Regions from separate parts of the Metabacillus sp. 22489 genome, predicted to be linked through region 1. Evidence: riboswitches for the same ligand, from Rfam matches in the RefSeq annotation. Region 1 holds a riboswitch; the other holds the start of a gene.
The links. Region 1 has a riboswitch for FMN ahead of ACTJJ9_RS23265 (ECF transporter S component). Riboswitches for the same ligand answer to the same signal wherever they lie in the genome.
Positions count from the first base shown of each region.

Region 2: it holds a riboswitch for FMN, as region 1 does, so the genes downstream of both, ribE (riboflavin synthase) here and ACTJJ9_RS23265 (ECF transporter S component) in region 1, are expected to answer to the same signal.

Region 1 is NZ_JBQENT010000057.1:11,454-20,951, forward strand. It holds gene ACTJJ9_RS23245 (cob(I)yrinic acid a,c-diamide adenosyltransferase) at 32-607, shown strand; gene sigX (RNA polymerase sigma factor SigX) at 870-1,418, shown strand; gene ACTJJ9_RS23255 (hypothetical protein) at 1,396-2,574, shown strand; gene ACTJJ9_RS23260 (M23 family metallopeptidase) at 2,895-3,836, shown strand; FMN riboswitch at 4,128-4,337, shown strand; gene ACTJJ9_RS23265 (ECF transporter S component) at 4,505-5,083, shown strand; gene ACTJJ9_RS23270 (ferredoxin) at 5,222-5,470, opposite strand; gene ACTJJ9_RS23275 (helix-turn-helix domain-containing protein) at 5,825-6,910, shown strand; gene ACTJJ9_RS23280 (RecQ family ATP-dependent DNA helicase) at 6,907-8,412, shown strand; gene ACTJJ9_RS23285 (type II CAAX endopeptidase family protein) at 8,413-9,012, shown strand; gene ACTJJ9_RS23290 (LysM peptidoglycan-binding domain-containing protein) at 9,005-9,498, shown strand, end outside.
Region 2 is NZ_JBQENT010000061.1:15,921-25,418, forward strand. It holds gene ACTJJ9_RS23770 (hypothetical protein) at 1-108, opposite strand, end outside; gene ACTJJ9_RS23775 (helix-turn-helix transcriptional regulator) at 131-331, opposite strand; gene ACTJJ9_RS23780 (hypothetical protein) at 612-1,025, shown strand; gene ACTJJ9_RS23785 (hypothetical protein) at 1,283-1,630, shown strand; gene ACTJJ9_RS23790 (hypothetical protein) at 1,748-2,089, shown strand; gene ACTJJ9_RS23795 (hypothetical protein) at 2,265-2,513, shown strand; gene ACTJJ9_RS23800 (helix-turn-helix domain-containing protein) at 2,523-2,744, opposite strand; gene ACTJJ9_RS23805 (hypothetical protein) at 2,927-3,283, shown strand; gene ACTJJ9_RS23810 (hypothetical protein) at 3,375-3,626, shown strand; FMN riboswitch at 3,938-4,089, shown strand; gene ribE (riboflavin synthase) at 4,258-4,905, shown strand; gene ACTJJ9_RS23820 (bifunctional 3,4-dihydroxy-2-butanone-4-phosphate synthase/GTP cyclohydrolase II) at 5,077-6,270, shown strand; gene ribH (6,7-dimethyl-8-ribityllumazine synthase) at 6,333-6,800, shown strand; gene ACTJJ9_RS23830 (GNAT family N-acetyltransferase) at 6,936-7,301, shown strand; gene ACTJJ9_RS23835 (DUF309 domain-containing protein) at 7,345-7,878, opposite strand; gene ACTJJ9_RS23840 (YjcZ family sporulation protein) at 7,982-8,077, opposite strand; gene ACTJJ9_RS23845 (segregation/condensation protein A) at 8,271-9,014, shown strand; gene scpB (SMC-Scp complex subunit ScpB) at 9,019-9,498, shown strand, end outside.

The DNA of each region.
Region 1 (9,498 bases):
AAATATGAATTTATTACTAGGAGTGGATGAAGTGAAATTATATACAAAAACAGGTGATCAAGGGCAAACAAGCATTATAGGAGGAAGAGTTGAGAAAGATGACATACGTGTGGAGGCATATGGAACGATAGATGAAGCAAACTCCTTTATTGGGCAAGCAATGACATTGTTAAAGGATGAGCAGTTTGCTGATATTTATCAAGAGTTAGTAAAGATCCAGCATGAATTATTCGATTGTGGAGGAGACTTAGCTGTTGTAAAAGAAAAATATCCTTATAAAACGACTATTCAAATGGTGGAATATCTTGAAGAACGAATTGATCATTATGTTAAGGAAGCACCAGAGCTTGAAAAGTTTATTTTGCCTGGAGGTAGTGGTGCGTCAGCAGTATTACATATTGCAAGAACGGTTGTTAGAAGAGCAGAACGTTGTACAGTCACTTTGCAAAAAGAAGTAGAGATTAATCAGAATGTTTTGATTTATCTAAACCGATTATCTGACTATCTTTTTGCAATAGCAAGAGTTATTAATTATCGTTTAGGTGTCCGTGATATTGAATATGAAAGAAGCGCATTAGTCTTTAAAACAAAACCTTCTAAAGAATAATTCCTCTATACAGAAAAGTCGAAGGACAACGACTCACCACTAGTTGGTACTTTATAAAGTGGTGAGTCTATTTTTTTGATTGCTTAAGGAATTTAAAAGTTAGTAAATAATAGAAAAATCTATTCGTAGTTTGATAGAAATTATGCTAAAGTAAATATTAGTTAATTACAAATGTTACATTAATATTACATTAATATTTCTGGTTGCTATTTTGCAACTTTTTTAATTCCTTTTCGACTAATTTAGAAATGGAGGGGCATTCATGGAGGATACCTTTCAAAGATTATATAGTAATTATCATCATGATTTATTTCAATTTTTATTTTATATGGTGAAAAATCGTGAACAAGCTGAAGATTTAGTTCAGGAAGTATATATACGTGTATTAAAAGCTTATGATAAGTTCGAAGGTAGAAGTAGTGAGAAGACTTGGCTATTTTCTATAGCTAGGCATGTGGCAATTGATAGCTTTCGCAAACAAAAGACAATAAGGCAAAGAATTATCGATAAATTTGATTGGGATAAACAGCAAATTCAAGATCATCAGCCATTACCAGATGAAATTGCGTTACAAAATGAACAGATCCAATGGATGTATCGTGCGTTAGATCATTGTACGTTAGATCAGCGTTCCGTGCTTATTTTAAGATATTTGCAAGACCTATCGATAACTGAAACTGCTGAAGCATTAGGCTGGACAACTAGCAAGGTTAAAACGACACAACACAGAGCGTTAAAACATTTACAAAAACATATGATTAGCATCTCTGAAAAGGAGGGGCATTCAATTGAAAAAACCGGATTGGAATGAGAAACAGATTGAACGTCTTTTAAATCAAATGCCACTTGTCAAAGATAAACAAACTGCAGATGAGATTTATCAGTCTATTCAATTTAAAATACAATCGAGAAAAAAGAAAAAAAATTGGATTGCGCCTTCGATAGCAACTGCTGCTGCACTATTCCTTATCGCAATATTAACACCACTTATTCTGGAACAAGGTGCAAAAGAACAAGAAACTGCAATGGATTTATCTAATTCAGAGAAGGCAAAAATCGAGACAGCAGTTCAGGATGATGGTCAAGCGAGTGAACAGACTATTTCAAATGATAAGAATGAAGATGTTGACCATCAACTAAATCAAGTATTGATGGAAGATCAGAAAGAAACATTTGTGACAAAGGCAAGTGAAGCAGAAGATATAATAACTGTAGGCTTTACAAATGATCAGGCGGAGCTAATTTTACCGGTAAGTCTTGAATTAAATGATAAGAAGAAAAAGATCGAGGTAATAGAGGAAATAAAACCGGAGATTTACAGTGATGAGCTTGGACCTATCTCCTTTGAATTATCAGGGGCAGAAATAGATGAAGAAACAAATAATGAAGAGGTTAATATTGATTATCATAAAGATGTACAGATAAGCGGAAGCAGTGAAGAAACGTTATTTCTAAATTCTGTAATTGAAACGTTTAGATGGGATAATTATAAAAAAGCAAATTTATATACAAATGATAAACAAGGAATAGAGCTTTCGAATTATGGTGTGAAAAATGAAGTAGAAATGCAGAAAGAATTAAAGAAGGCGTATTTTCTTTACCAATACAGTGAAGAAACACAAAAGCTTCTAGTACCTTCTCCAAATTCATATGATTCTATTGAACAAGCAATAGATGCGATGAAAACTGGATTGGATCATGAACTAAAGCCAACAATAGTCAATCATATTATAATAAAAAATATTTTTGAAAACGGCGAGCAATTAGAAGTAGAATTTGAAGCTGGCAGCAAATTTGAGGATAATCAAGAATTTGTTATTATGTTAGAATCCATTTTGCTTTCCGCAAAAGAGTTTGGTTTTAAAACAGTCTATTTTAAAGGAATTGATATTAATCATATTGGTGTTATGGATGTAGCACACCCAATTGAAGTACCGTTTTCACCAAACCCAATTGAAGAACATTAAGAGGCTCTTTGTATATGAGCCTCTTTTTTATATTTAAATAAAAAAATGAATTTTATAAAAGAAATACTGTAAGAGCAAAATGGATGTATAATGTGGAAAATTATGTTATATACTACACTTGTTCTTTTTTATAACCCGTCTACATACAATGGACGTGTAGTTTAAAAAAGAGTAAATTGTTTTGTTGTCCTATTATTGAATTCAAGCCTAAGCATAATTGTACGAAAGTAGTGCATGCTGGTGAAGTGTGGTCAGGTTAACTTCTAAGATGATCACTGTTAGACCATGACGAAGAGCAAAAAATGTAGGGGGAGAATGAAATGTTGAAAAGTATAAAACATATGGTTTTGTTGATTGTTGCTATAGTATTTGTTACGGCGGTTGGGAATCAAAAGATTGCTTTTGCTAAATCATACATAGACGAGTTGGAGCAACACTGGATTCAGCCTGTTCATGGAGGGAAAATAACAGATACATTTGGTACTAGAAATGGGAATCACAAAGGTGTTGATATTGCAGCACCTGAAGGAACGGAAATAATTTCTGTGTCAGATGGAGTTGTCTCTAAGTCCTATTATTCTGATTCTTATGGACATGTTGTTTTTGTACAACATCCTGAAGGGTATGAAACTGTTTATGCTCATCTCAGTAAAAGGTTAGTTAAAGAAGGAGAGACTATAAATAAAGGACAGCTACTAGGTATTATTGGAAATACTGGGGTATCAAGGGGGACTCACCTTCATTTTGAATTACATAAAGGAGAATGGACCGCTGAAAAAAATAATGCGCTTGATCCGTTATTTGTCTTTGAATTACCAAGTAATTCTGTATCAGCAAATAAAAACATTGAAAATCCAACTTCCGAAGAACAAGCTGTTAAGCATAAAGCGATGAAGACTGAAATGAATAATTCAATAGTGGGAAGAAGTAGTATAAAACAAGAAAAAAAAGATACTGAGAGCAATAAACAAGTAGTAACAATTAAAAAGGGAGATACATTATGGGAATTCTCACAGAAATATAAAGTTTCGGTTCAAGCCATACAAGAATGGAATCAACTTCAGTCTGATCTGATTTATGAAGGTGATAAGCTAGTTGTTTATGTAAATAAAATGGAAACCTATGTTGTGCAAAAAGGTGATACACTACAGTCAATTGCGAATGAATATAAGACCGATGCAAATTCAATTAAAAAGAATAACCAATTGATAAATGAAACCATTTATCCTAATCAAGTATTGGTTATTAACCCTAATACATAACGTAGGCACATTTATACTGGCAGTTATCCCCACCTATAATAAAAGCTTTTAAGAAGAAGTGATTGGTGGGGACAACTGGCAGTATAAACACTAGATATTAGGTGCTTATTTCTAGATAGCTTCCATTGTTTTTTACAATTGTACTTCATATAAAATACTCCATAGTTTAATTCATTTTAATTAAAATAATTGAAAACGCTTCCTAATTCCTTCTATTATATATAGTCATTTTTCCTAAGCAAATTAATATACAAATCATCTATTTCGTTATATACTTATGAAAAAAATATGATCAATCTTCGGGGCAGGGTGAAATTCCCGACCGGCGGTGAAGAAATGGATTAATCCCTAAGTTAATCTTGTTGGGGATGCTGTTAGTAGAGCGAATTTTAGCTTTAGCTGATAACAGTAGAAATTTTGAAGTCCGCGAGCCTGCAAGAAAAGGCATGATCCGGTGAGATTCCGGAACCGACAGTAAAGTCTGGATGAGAGAAGATGGAGGTTCAAACGTTTAAATTTTTCATAGTTTAACGTTTATTTAGACATGTCTACAACAATGCCCCAACCTGAGATGTTATGTATTGAGAAACATCTAATTATTGGGGCTTTTTATTATGTCTAAAACAAGAACTTTCTCTTTTTCAAGTGCGATCAGAAAAGGAGAGTCAATAATGCAACAAAGTCGTGTCAGAAAAAATGTAACAGTAGGAATGTTAAGTACCATTGCTTATCTGCTTATGATGCTTGATTTTCCATTTCCAGGATTTCCAACGTTTTTGCAGATTGATTTTAGTGATGTACCAGCTTTAATTGCTGCAATTGTATTTGGTCCTGCAGCTGGAATAATGGTTGAAGTAATAAAAAATGTACTACATTATTTAATTCAAGGAAGTGCGACAGGTGTTCCTGTGGGGGAAATATCTAACTTTATTGCTGGAACTATATTTATCATTCCAACAGCTGTATTTTTTAGACGCTTTAGAAGTATGAAGGGACTTTTTATAGGATTAACAATTGGTACTTTATTGATGACAATCGTTATGAGCATTTTAAATTATTATGTCTTTATGCCAGCTTATACATTATTTTTAAATATGCCAGCAATGTCTCAAGAGTCACTAAAACAACTTGTTGTCGCAGCTATATTACCTTTTAACTTAATAAAAGGGGTAATTGTTGCAATCTTACTCGCAGCATTAATTTCAAAAATTAAAACATGGTTAACAAATCAATTACTAATCCATTAAAAAGGTTTTTATAAATTGTTTCTTACAGTAACAAAGTTAATTAACGAACCTAGTCAAAAGAAAAAAACCTCAGATTTATCAGAGGTTTTTTCTTTTTATTTTTTAATGGGCTCGTCTGATACAATGAAACCCCAGCATCTATTCAAATTTTAATGCGTCACCATCAAATTTTTCATCTGCAATTTTGATTGAATCTGTTGGACAACCTTCATATGCGTCCATCATATCTTCTTCAAGTACTTCTGGAACTTCTACAATACCTTGGTTATCATCTAAGGTAACGTAAGCGATACCTTCATCATCATAATCATAAATATCTGGTGCAGCAGCGCCACATGCACCACATGCGATGCAAGTGTCCTTGTCTACGATTGTATATTTTGCCATTTAAAACAAACCTCCTGATAAGATTAATACCATATGTTCATATGATAGTACTTAAAATAATGAATTCAAGTAATACATATTGTATTACTTTACAGTGCCTAACTAGTATTGTAAATCGGATTTTTGGACTTTTCAATAAAAAAACGTTGGTTATGTTGCTTTTCACAAAATTTCCATTGTTAAGGTCATGCTATTAGCTAAGATGGAACCAAAGGATAAAGGTCGACAAATCTTGGTCATTTGAAAGTCTATATTCAAAATAATATGTGTCTGACTTGTTAAAAGTGATGAAGAAATTATACATAATAGTAAACGTACGACAGTAAATTTGATAAAATAAAGGTGTATCGAAAATTGTCAAACATTGTAGGTGATAAAATGAACAATAGTTATTTACATATCGTCCTACTTCATTGTCTTAGTCATTTTAAAGGAGAACGAACTGTCTCTGCTATTTATCATTTACTTAATGGGAAAAAATCTTCACAAACAATTCAAGATGGCAAACTTTTTAATTTATCTATGATGTTTGGCCTATTTCCTAAATTATCAAGAAAATTGGTTATAACACATTGTGAGGATTTGGTTAAAGCGCAATTAATAAAAGAAAAAGAAGAACAACACTTTGTTCTAACGACACAAGGAATTTCGTATCTGAAGGATTGTTTGGCAGCAAAGCCATTTCCTACTCACCTCAATGGATGGGTATATGGTGATACAAGTCGCATTTTCTGGAGGAGAATTCCCTTACTTATTCAAGTTTTGTCGAATTTTGTTTATAAAAATACGAATTATTTACCAATTACAAAAAATCAGGAAGATTTATTTTGGGTAAAAAAATTTATTAAGGATAACCGAAATCAAGTAGAGGATCTTGTTAATCAATTATATAGTGAGTTACATCAGTTGTTACAAATGTCATCAGATAGACATGCAGAAATTTTTATTCGAAGATTAACATCAAACAATAGAATTGGTGAAACCTTTGAGCAAATCGCTTTAACGATGAAGGATGACCCGACTTATGTCTATTTGGAATTTTGGAACGTCGTACATTATATCATTCAGCAAATCCAAGAAAAACCAGAAGAATATAAGGTTTTTAATGAGATAACGAAGGATGTTCAATTGAAAACTACACTCACTGCTTCAACAGAAGTCACTCTTTCGTATTTAGAAGCTGGAGCAAGTATTCAGGAGATAGCACGTTTACGTGGATTAAAGGAAAGTACAATAGAGGATCATATCGTAGAGATAACTTTGCACGATCAAACGTATACACCTGACAATTTTTTATCAGAGGCTGATTACCATTTAATAAAAAATGCAATTGATACTATTCAAACACATCGTTTAAAACAAGTAAAGGAATACTTAAACGATCAATATAGCTACTTTCAAATTCGTTTAGCTTATGCTTTGATCGGGAGGTACGAATGAAAAACAACCTACACCAAATCCTTAATACCTATTTTCGTTTAAAAGATTTTAGACCAGGGCAAAGTGAAATTATTCAGTCAGTTCTTAACGGAAATGATGTTGTTGCAATGCTACCTACTGGAGCTGGGAAATCTCTTTGCTATCAGCTCCCAGCATATATATTACCTGGAGTCGTACTAATCGTATCACCCTTACTTTCGCTTATGGAGGATCAGGTTGAACAAATAAAATTAAGAGGGGAAAAAAGAGTTATTGCCTTAAATAGTACAGTCCCTTTTATGAAACGAAAAGAAACTTTAGATAATTTATATTCGTATCGATACATATTTGTATCTCCTGAAATTTTACAAAACGAGTATGTATTTAAGGCATTGAAAAAGATAAAGATTTCTTTATTTGTAGTTGATGAAGCCCATTGTATATCCCAGTGGGGACATGATTTTCGCTTAGACTACTCTAAATTAGGCTTAATAAGGAAACAACTTAATTCTCCTCCTTGTTTAGCCTTAACTGCAACAGCAACAAAGGAAGTTATAAAAGATATTCAAGAAATATTACAGTTCAATGAAAAAAGTGAAAAGTTTATTTATTCGATAGATCGACCAAATATTGCTCTAATGATAAAACCTATATCGTCAATTGATGAAAAAATAGATGAAGTTCATCGGTTAGTACAAGCTTTAAAAGGTCCTGGGATTATTTATTGCTCTAGTCGATTATGGGCAGAACGGTTAGCTGAAGTATTGATAGATAAAGGAATAAGAGGTGTAGGTTATTATCATGGGGGAATGGAACCAGAGCAGAGGATATTGATCCAACAACAATTTTTATATGACCAGCTTCGCCTAGTTTGCTGTACAAATGCATTTGGAATGGGAATTAATAAGCAAAATATCCGTTATGTTATACATTTCCATTTCCCATCTCAGATTGAATCATATATGCAGGAAATTGGCAGAGCAGGTCGTGATGGATTACCGAGTATTGCAATAACGCTACTAACCCAATCCGATTATGAAATTCCAAAGTCACTTGTTGAATCTGAATTTCCTACGTATGAAAAATTGTATCGACTTGTTTATGACGTTTTAAGTAATACGAACGAATCACTATCATTTGAATTCATAAGTGAAAAAATCGGATTAACTGAAACGCAGTGGCGTTATACTGAAAATTATGTAGAAAAGCTTAAACCATTGGGATTCGAGCCCGATAAAATCATTGCACTTATTTGGAAGGAAATAGAAAATAGGTTGGCGATAAAATATGAAAAACTAAACAAGATGATTGGCTGGTTAAACACAAATGAATGTAGACGGAAAAAATTGTTATCATATTTCGATGAAGATTTACAACAAAAACCAGTAAATTGTTGTGACCACTGTGGCGTTGATTTTTCAAGCTTTGAAGAAACAACGGTTCCTCTATTACTTGAAAATGAGAGGAAAATGGATTGGGAACATGAATTGAAGGTGATATTTCGTAAAGTGAGTGAGAGTTAGTTGTATAAAAATCAAAGCGAACAAATCAAACAATTATCAGATAAACAGGTTCTTCAAAGTTTATATTTTACGCAATTTTTATTAATAATTATATCCATTGTAATGAGTATTTTCTTATTCAAAGATAGAAATGACTTTTTGAAGGTATGGGAATATAAGGATAATAACTTTTTACTATTTGGTTTCATTACTGCACTAATTGTCATAATTATAGATTATATCATGATGAAGTTATTACCTTCCCATTTGCTTGATGATGGTGGAGTGAATGAAAAAATTTTCAAAAACCGAAATGTTCTGCATATAATTTTTTTAACTGCTCTAATTGCTTTTTCAGAGGAATTGTTGTTCCGCGGAATAATTCAAACGCATTTCGGGCTATTGATTGCTAGTCTTATTTTTGCGATTTTACATTTTAGATATGTAACAAAAATCGTTTTGTTTATCATGGTTGTTGCAGTTAGCTTTTTTTTAGGTATTGTTTACGAACTGACAAATACGATCTATTCAACGATGATAGCACATTTTATTATTGATTTAGTATTTGCGATTCAAATTAGAAGGAAGTTTCTTAAAGGGGTGAAAAGAGATAATGAGTGATTATAATAAAAGCCCTGATCAAGCAGAAAATTTACGTTCAAGAATGATTGATGAATATAAAGAGATAAATGGTGCATATCCATCTAGAAGCGAAGTGCACAATGAAAAAGCGAAAAAAGCTAAGCAGAAAAAGAGATATCCATTAATTAGCTTTTTGGGAGGAGTGTTTATTCTCTTACCTGTATTAGTATTGATATTATTTCTCTATTACGGAAATGATGGGAAGATATTAACAGAAAATAATAATTCTCCTAGTGGAGAAACGGTCTATATTTCAAATGAAGGAACATCAAATATGGACGTTGAGGAAGAGCAAGAATCAGCTCCATCTTTAATTGAAGAAACAACTTCTACAGAAGAAGTTTCTCCTACTGAAGAAACTGGAGAAGTCGAAGAGAAAACAAATGAAACAAACACAGCTGATACAAGGGAAAAAGAAGAGGAAACACATGTTGAAAATAAAACGGATGAAAGTTCAAAAGTAGA
Region 2 (9,498 bases), on a different contig from region 1:
TCTGTCAGTCCTTTCTTTTCCAGCTCTTAATCCTAAAGAAAACATAATAAAGCTTAAAAATAAACTAATTGCAGAATTAACTCCTAAAGTTAGCCAATCAATATTCACTGTTTAACACTCCTAATAATTTTTACTCTTCTTTATACTCATACAAATCCTCAACCGTCACATTTAACAATCTAGATAGCTTAAACGCATCTTCCAATGATGGTCTGGACTTACCGGAACACCAAGCAGATATTGTATTGTTAGATACATTCATTGCTTTTCTAATTTCATCTCTAGATAAAGGTGATAATTCTATATAACCCTTAATTTTACTTACTAACATAATAGTCCCCCAATTGGTATCTACAAATAAATTCTATATAGATGAAATTAATCCTTTTTCTATCATGAAAATAATTTTATAAATCACAAAATTTTTGTGATAACGGACAAGTCTCCCTAAATATACTCTACTATCAAACGTCTTTAAGACGTAATAATAGGAGGAGTTAAAATGACGAAGGAATTGGCTATTTATCTACTTGAGAGTAAGTACGTCTACCTGACTTATGAGGGACGTAGCCAGTTATATGAGTTAATAAATGACGAGAAGGTGTTAAGGAATGTATAGACCTACAGTAAGGTATTCAGACACTTATAAGGCCTATATCAATGACCTATTCCATTCAACTACACTCGACCGTAATCAATTGCTTAGGTTAGCTTTACATGTTGCTGCACATTCAGATCATTTTAAACGGATATTATCAAACTATAAATCTAGTGACGCACCTCTTCCCCAATCTAATTGGAAGGTGGATAACGTTGGATTATGGATGGATAACACATCAACAATAGTAGAGGGAGGTTTGCACTTCAATGCTATCCATACAAGAGGAAAATCAGCTAAGGGAACTGTTAGAGAGGTCAGGAAAGAAGCAGAACAAACTGGATGTAAACAACAGACAGAGAGACGAGAAGGGGAGATTCCTTCCAGAACAATTAGAAACCAAGGTGGAATCAAATTTATATTATGACAGACCACGGAAGGTTAAAAAGGTAAAAGGTACTTATAACAGTTACATTATTAAAGACGTATGGTTTAGTGAGACAGATAAGGAGATAATAATTGTATTTTGGGTGTTCAGTGTATTGGCTATAATATTTTAAAGATAAACCTACTACCATTTATATTATTTGGTAGTAGGTTCTTTTTTAAGAAGATTTTATACTTTATTTAGAATTTTTGTGGTAATATTTTACTATGTAATTAAACAATAAAAGGAGATAGTTTATGAAAAAAATAATTATATTTAGTATATCTATGTTTTTAATAAGTGGATGTGCTTCGGAAATTAATAATGAAGAATTAGATACATATGATTCTTCAGAAACATCAAATGACTATGAATCCGAAATAGATTCCCCATACTCTGAAGAAGAGTTGGAAAATGATTCTTCTGCACCATCAACTAATCCGAATGATTATAATACGGAAGGTGAATATGTTCCTGAGAATGGGGTAAGTGATGAACCGTCTGATTATAATTCAGAAGGAGAATATAAGCCTGTAGATGATATGACTCAAGAAGAAATTGAAGCAGAACTTGAGGAAATTTTAGGCGAAAGTTTAGGGCAATAAATTAAAACTCTACAAGGGGTGATTAAAATAAAATATGCAATACTGATTATTTCTATACTCGTATTCCTCGTAGGCTGCGGAAATGTTTCTTCAAGTAATAGTGAGCAAACCAATGAGGTGAGTACAAATACAAATTTACATTCTGTCAGTGAGTTAAATGAAACAGTTTGGAAAGATTCAAAAGAAGTGTTTGATATATTAAACGGATGGTTTGAAGGTGAAAAAAGAACCGAAAGTGAATCAAATATTGTAGATAACTATATAGAAAGATATTATGACAGCGGTTATACGGAAATTGAAGGATCTGAAAGTTATTTAGTTACTGCTATTTATAATTTATACATTAATGAATTTATGAAAAATATAGGCGAAGAAGCCGACCAAGAAGAAAGAATTAATAACTATAAAAAGTTATATATGGAAGTAGAACAGAAATTTGTTGAAAAGAATATAGACTAACCCACTTAGAAATATCCAAAGTGGGTTTTTATATATTTAATTTACTTTTAAAAATAGCAATATATGATAAATTTACTTGTAAAATATATTGTTACTAAATTATTAAGAAAAATGGTATAAAATGTCAAATATATGGAGACAACTTGGAGGAACTTAATTCCAAGGAGGAAAATAGATGACTTCTGGCAAAAGAAAAAATGTGAACCTTCAACCAAGAGACTCAAGAGGAAGATTTGCTAAAGAAGAAATAAGATTAAGACCAATTAAAGTGAAAAAAGTAAAAGGAACTATAGGGACATATAAAGTTGTTGAAAGAAAGTTATCAGATCAAACTATAGATGAGTCAATTGGTTTAGTTTCAGTATCAATCTTAATATTTGTTACGTGGAACTTTTCAAAATTATATTATCTATATATAGCATAAACCCACTGGTTATTCAGTGGGTTTTTTTTCTTCTTTAATTATTTCAAGTAAATCACTTATTTCGCATTCCAATTTATCACATAACTTTTCTAACGTTTCGAATTTTATTCCGTCAGTTTCTTCTTTATATAACTTTGAAATACCGTTACGATGTAATCCTGTCATATTAGCTACGTCACTAATTTTAAGTTTCTTTTCTCCCATGATTCTAGATAAGTTTACTTTAATCATTGAATACCGTCCTCTCAAAAAAACTCTTATAAAAATTATACATTCTAATGAACATTTTTTCAATTAAACGTTGACAATGCACACTATAGTGTATATTATAGTGATAACAGATAAACATTATAGTGTTCAAAATGAACTAAAATAAAATATTTAGCCCACTGAAGTGTGGGAGGAGGGTGCTTATGAATAAGATTAAAGTTATCACAGTAGCTGACAATTTATCTTACTTTTTGGATGGACTTCTACTCAATGATGACTTTGCAATTTACTATTCAACTCAATCATTTGGAAAAACTTTCTTTTACGCAAAGGTGAGATTTAATGAATCCTTAGATGCTTATGAGGTTGAAATGAGTGGGAATCTTGCCGACAACACGCAAGTACTTGATCCAATGCAAACTCTACAAGATATTAAGAAAATGCTTAATGAGGTTAGTTTATTTACATTCCTTACAAAATTTGAGTTTTGGACTGATGAGCCACTTGGCTTAATCCATGAAGGTGGAACAAAAGTTAAGGAGTGGAAAAATGAAGATTAAAATGGGTCATTTATACATTGCTCTATTTGGAATTGTTGAAGCTTTTATGATTTTGGCTATTATTCAATAAAATTAAAAAGGAGAGGTTGAAATGATTAATATTCAAGCTAATACACATGGAACTAAAAAGTTTTATATTGGAACAACAATAAGATTTGACATTTCAATTGAAGCGAAATGCGAAAATAATCAATCTGCCATCACTGAAGGTTTAAAAAAGCTACATGAATACGCTATTGCAATACCTGAGCTAACATTAACATTACATGATGGTACGGTGGTTAAGCCTAAAATACATAATTACACTAGTGATGAAATGGTTGCTATAGAGGAAGATGAGTAAAAACTCTCCTATCTGGCAATAGAAGAGTTTAAGGAAAATGAAATGTTGGGCATATCTTTTCCTACTTATATTATAACACAAAGCAAAGAATCAATTTCTTGCTTTTTATGTTCCGTAGTGATAATATTCTTACGAATTAAGTGTCTTTGTAATGGTAGGCTGTGGTAGGATTTTGGTAGGAAATTAATTATCACTATAAATTACACTAGGATACGCTAGTTAATTTGATAATTTAAAAATCCTTATTAAATCAATATTCTGGAGCATTCTAGAGTACATAAGAACACTGTAGTAAAAATTAAATATCATTGTTTATTCTTCGGGGCAGGGTGAAAGTCCCTACCGACGGTGATGAAGTATTTAAATAACTTCTTAGCCCGTGACCCGTTAATTAATTTAATTAACGGTTGATCTAGTGTGAATCTAGAGCCGACAGTTAAAGTCTGGATGGGAGAAGAATTGCGCGAACCTTTGCGGTGTATTTATTATCTGTTTTTGAAAAATAGATAGAAAATACTCTTATTTGACTTACTCAAATATCAATTTCTCATTAAAAGCCCTTAGTCTATGACTTTGGGCTTTTTTTATAGGCTTCGAGCAGGATGAATAATAGAAGGAAGGAGGGCGCATAATGTTCACAGGAATTATTGAAGAAATTGGCACAATAAAAAATGTACAAGGAACTAAGGATGCCATTATTTTTACAATTGGTGCAAACAAGATCATCGAAGATATGTCGATTGGAGACAGCATTGCAGTAAACGGAGTCTGTTTAACAGTAACTGAATTTCATGCAGATTCTTTTGCTGTAGATGTAATGCCTGAAACTGTCAAACATACTTCATTATCTATGCTGAAAAATGGTTCAAGAGTTAATTTGGAACGAGCGATGTCTGCTAATGGTCGCTTTGGTGGTCATTTTGTTTCTGGACATGTTGATGGAGTTGGAAAAATTGTTAAAAAGCAACGTGTTTCAAATGCGGTTTATTTTGAACTAGAAGTAGATGAGCAACTAACTGACACATTAATATATAAAGGATCAATTACTATCGATGGAATTAGCTTAACGATATTTGGATTAGAAAAGGATAAAGTAACTGTTTCGATTATTCCCCATACTTTATCAGATACAATTCTTGGACTAAAAAATGTTGGAGATATTGTGAATATTGAATGTGATATGATTGGGAAATATCTTAAAAAATTTATTAATCAACAAGAAGTAACGAAAAGCTCCACATTGAATCTATCTTTTTTAAAAGAAAATGGCTTTTATTAATATTTTAGATTTTAACTATTGTAAAAAGAAGTGTTGATTTTTGGTACATTGTTGATTGGATAGAAGGCACGAGACGATAAGAAGGCTCCCGAACAGCACAGCGCACATCTAAAGCGGAAATAGACAAGTTCAGGAAGAGCCTAGTAAGGTTTAGAAAGGGGCCATTCAAAAATGTTTCATAAAATTGAAGAAGCATTAGCGGATTTAAAAGAAGGAAAAGTTGTGATCGTTATTGATGATGAAGATCGGGAAAACGAGGGAGACTTTGTCGCTTTAGCGGATCGTATCACTCCAGAGGCTATTAATTTTATGATTAAACATGGACGTGGATTAGTTTGTGTACCTATTACAGAAAAACAGGCTAATAAATTAGATTTGTTTCCGATGGTATCACATAATACAGACCCACACGGTACAGCATTTACTGTTAGCGTTGATTATAAAACAAATAAAACGGGAATAAGCGCATTTGAACGTGCTGATACAGTTAGAGCCCTTTTAGATGAAGATACAAAGGCTTCAGATTTTAAACGCCCAGGTCATACCTTTCCATTAGTCGCAAGGGAAGGTGGGGTTTTAAGAAGAGCAGGACATACTGAGGCAGCTGTTGATTTATCAATTTTATGTGGTGCGAAACCAGGTGGAGTTATCTGTGAAATTATAAAAGAAGACGGAACAATGGCAAGAGTTCCAGATTTATTAGAACTAGCTAAACAACTTCAAGTAAAAATCATTACAATAAAAGACTTAATTCAATACCGTAATCAAAGTGAAAAGCTAGTGAAAAGAGAAATTGAAATTGACCTTCCGACAGAATATGGAGTCTTTAAGGTAATTGGTTATTCAAATTTACTTGATCAGAAGGAACATGTTGCCTTAATAAAAGGCGAAATAAATAGTGAAGTACCTGTATTAGTTCGGGTACATTCTGAATGTTTAACAGGAGATGTTTTCGGCTCTTATCGCTGTGATTGTGGACCGCAATTACATGCAGCATTGGCGCAAATTGAAAAGGCTGGAAAAGGTGTCCTTTTATACATGAGACAAGAGGGTCGAGGTATCGGATTATTAAATAAAATGAGGGCATATAAGCTTCAAGAGCAAGGGTATGATACAGTTGAAGCTAACGAAAAACTAGGCTTTCCTTCAGATCTTCGGGATTATGGAATTGGTGCGCAAATACTAAAAGATCTTGGAATCGAAAAAATGAATTTATTAACAAATAATCCAAGAAAAATTGCAGGTTTAGAAGGGTATGGGTTAACGGTAAATGACCGGATACCAATCGAAATGCCTGCAAGAGAAGAAAATGAACATTATTTAAAAACTAAAAACGAAAAATTAGGTCATTATTTACATTTTTAAACAAATAAAAATTTAGCTAAAATAGCTAATGTTGATAGATTAAACAAAATTATGGAGGAATTATGATGAAAACATTTGAAGGACATTTAATTGGTAGTGGATTGAAAATAGCGATTGTTGTTGCTCGTTTTAATGAGTTTATTACATCAAAGCTTTTAACTGGTGCAGAGGATGGATTAAGAAGACATGGAGTTGAAGAGGAGAACGTAACGGTTGCTTGGGTTCCAGGTGCTTTTGAATTACCTCTTGTTGCAAATAAATTAGCACAATCAGGAAAATATGATGCTGTCATAACTTTAGGAACCGTTATTAGAGGTGCTACAACACATTATGATTATGTTTGTAATGAAGCAGCAAAGGGAATTTCTCAAGCTGCATTAAAAACTGGTGTACCTGTTGTATTTGGTGTTTTAACAACTGAAACAATTGAGCAAGCAGTAGAAAGAGCAGGAACTAAAGCTGGCAATAAAGGATATGAAGCGGCTGTTACTGCAATTGAAATGTCAAATTTACTAAAGGTTATCGATTAATTTTTAGGAAAAGTGTTTAAAACCACTAGGAAACTGTTTATAATGTTGTGTGAAGTATTTATATAAATTTGGTATTATTCAGTTACTAAGTACATTTGCTTTTTAAGAAAGCTATTTTGTTAATGAGGGGTATATATGTTAATACGCTTTAAAAAAAGTTTTGAAAAAATTGCGATGGGTCTTTTGTCTTTTATGCCAGCTGAAAAGGATTTAAAGCAATTACAATCAACAATTAAACAATACGAGACAGACGAAAATTGGCAATTGTTTCTTTGGAAACAGGATGAGGACATCATTGGAGCAATAGGTGTTATTTTTAAAGACGAAGAAACTGTTGAAGTCCAACACATTTCAGTAAATCCTTCACACAGAGGTCAAGGTATTGGAAAGCAGATGGTTAATGCTCTAAAAGACATGTACAAAAATAAATCAGTTATACCTAATGAGGAAACAGAAGCATTTCTTGAGAAGTGCCAAAGTAACGATGAACAAAATAATTAAGACGATATAGTAAGATGAAAAAGCTTGAGAAATCAAGCTTTTTTCATTTTGTGTCTTTTCTTTTTTCTTTTCGCTTTGTCAATTGTTTTAGTCTTTCTTCAATTACTTCTTTTCTATCGCGATTTATATGTTTATGAATTAAGTCATCGTCTGTTAGATTACTTTCTTTTCCCCAAGGAATTTGTTGTATCTCACATTTTTGCATACATAACGCTAATAAATTCTCATCGCTAATCGGAAGATTTATGCTATAATAAGCTTTTTCTTCGAGAATTTCAGCTTTTCTAATTTTCAGCTGTTTTAATAAATCATTGCTATGTAACCCAAGCTCTGATAAGGCTAATTGCTCCTTAGTAAGTATACGTAAAGCGTTTGAAATCATTTTAAAAGCACCGGCAAAGTTGCCTCTTCTTTGATGATATAATCCGACTGCAATTTGAATAAGTCCAACCCAATAGGATTTTCTTTTTTTAGGTGGGTCTTTTTTCCAATGTTCTTCTAAAATTTCATGGCATTCAAAATAATCGCGATCACAATGAAAGTGTACGAGAAAGTCGATATATTCTTTATCATACATATAAGGCACCTCATATCCTTCGTCTAAAATACGACTTTATGTTAAATTAGTTTAACATAGATTAGATGAAAAAGGCTGCTGATAGACAGCAACCTTGTTTCCATTAATAAACCCACGCAGCACCAACGATGATTAATAAGATAAATAATACAACGATTAAGGCAAATCCTCCGCCATAATTAAAACCTTGTTCACCCATATTAAATTCCTCCTTAATGATTAGCTTTACATTTGTAATATATGAGCAATTTGCTGAGTTGTATGGGCAGCAGTCTATTTCATACAGTTTTTCTTTTCGTTTTATATAAAGTAATTTTTGAAATATTATTGGACATAGGAGGAATTTATTCTATACTAAATTGTGGCTACTTGTAAGAATGGTGGGATAAAGATTGCAGTATCATGTGAAAATTGATGCTTTTGAGGGACCTTTGGATTTGCTCCTTCATTTAATAAATCGTTTAGAAATTGATATATATGATATACCGGTATCTGAAATAACCGAACAATACATGCTATATATTCATACGATGCAAGTTTTAGAGCTTGATGTTGCCTCGGAATATTTAGTTATGGCTGCTACACTATTGTCTATAAAAAGTAGGATGCTACTTCCTAAACAAGAGGAGGAGCTTTTTGATGATGAATATATCAATGAACCTGAGGAAGACCCACGTGAAGAACTAATGCAACGATTAATTGAATATCGAAAATATAAGGAAGCAGCTGAAGATTTACGGGAACTTGAAGAGGAGAGAGCACAAGTTTATACAAAAGCTCCAAGTGATTTAAGTGAATATGGAACACAGACGATAAATCAAATGGATTCTCTAAATGTAACATTATATGATATGCTAGGTGCCTTTCAAAAAATGTTAAGACGAAAAAAACTACAAAAGCCATTACAGACAAAGATTACGAGACAAGAAATACCGATTGAAAGGAGAATGGAGGAAATTTTAGAGGATTTGCGAACTCATCCAGGTAGACGCAGGTTTGCTGATTTGTTTCCTTCAGGTAATAAGGACCATTTAGTTGTTACGTTTTTGGCTATTTTAGAATTAATGAAATCGCATTTGATTTTGATTGAACAAGAAAATAACTTTGCAGATATTTTTATTATGGGGAGTGAATAGCGTCATGTCCTTTGGATTAATAGAATGGCAATCAATTGTCGAAGCTTTACTATTTGCTTCTGGGGATGAGGGGCTTTCTTTAAAACAATTAGTAACTGTTCTTGATCTTGAAGAACAGGAAGTACTTGAAATTCTGAAAGATTTAGAAAAAGGCTATCAGGCGAAAGAACGAGGGATAGAATTAGTGGAAGTTGCAGGGCATTATCAACTAACTACGAAAAAGGAGCATTCTCCTTATTTAAAACGTTTAGTTGAAACACCTGTTAATACTTCACTTTCACAAGCTGCACTTGAAACTTTAGCGATTATTGCATACCGTCAGCCAATAACAAGAGCTGAAGTTGAAGAAATACGTGGTGTGAAAACAGAAAGACCGATTCATACTCTAGTAACAAAGGCATTAATTAAAGAAGTTGGCAGAGCGGAAGGAACGGGTAGAGCAATATTATATGGAACGACAAAAGAGTTTCTCGAATATTTCGGA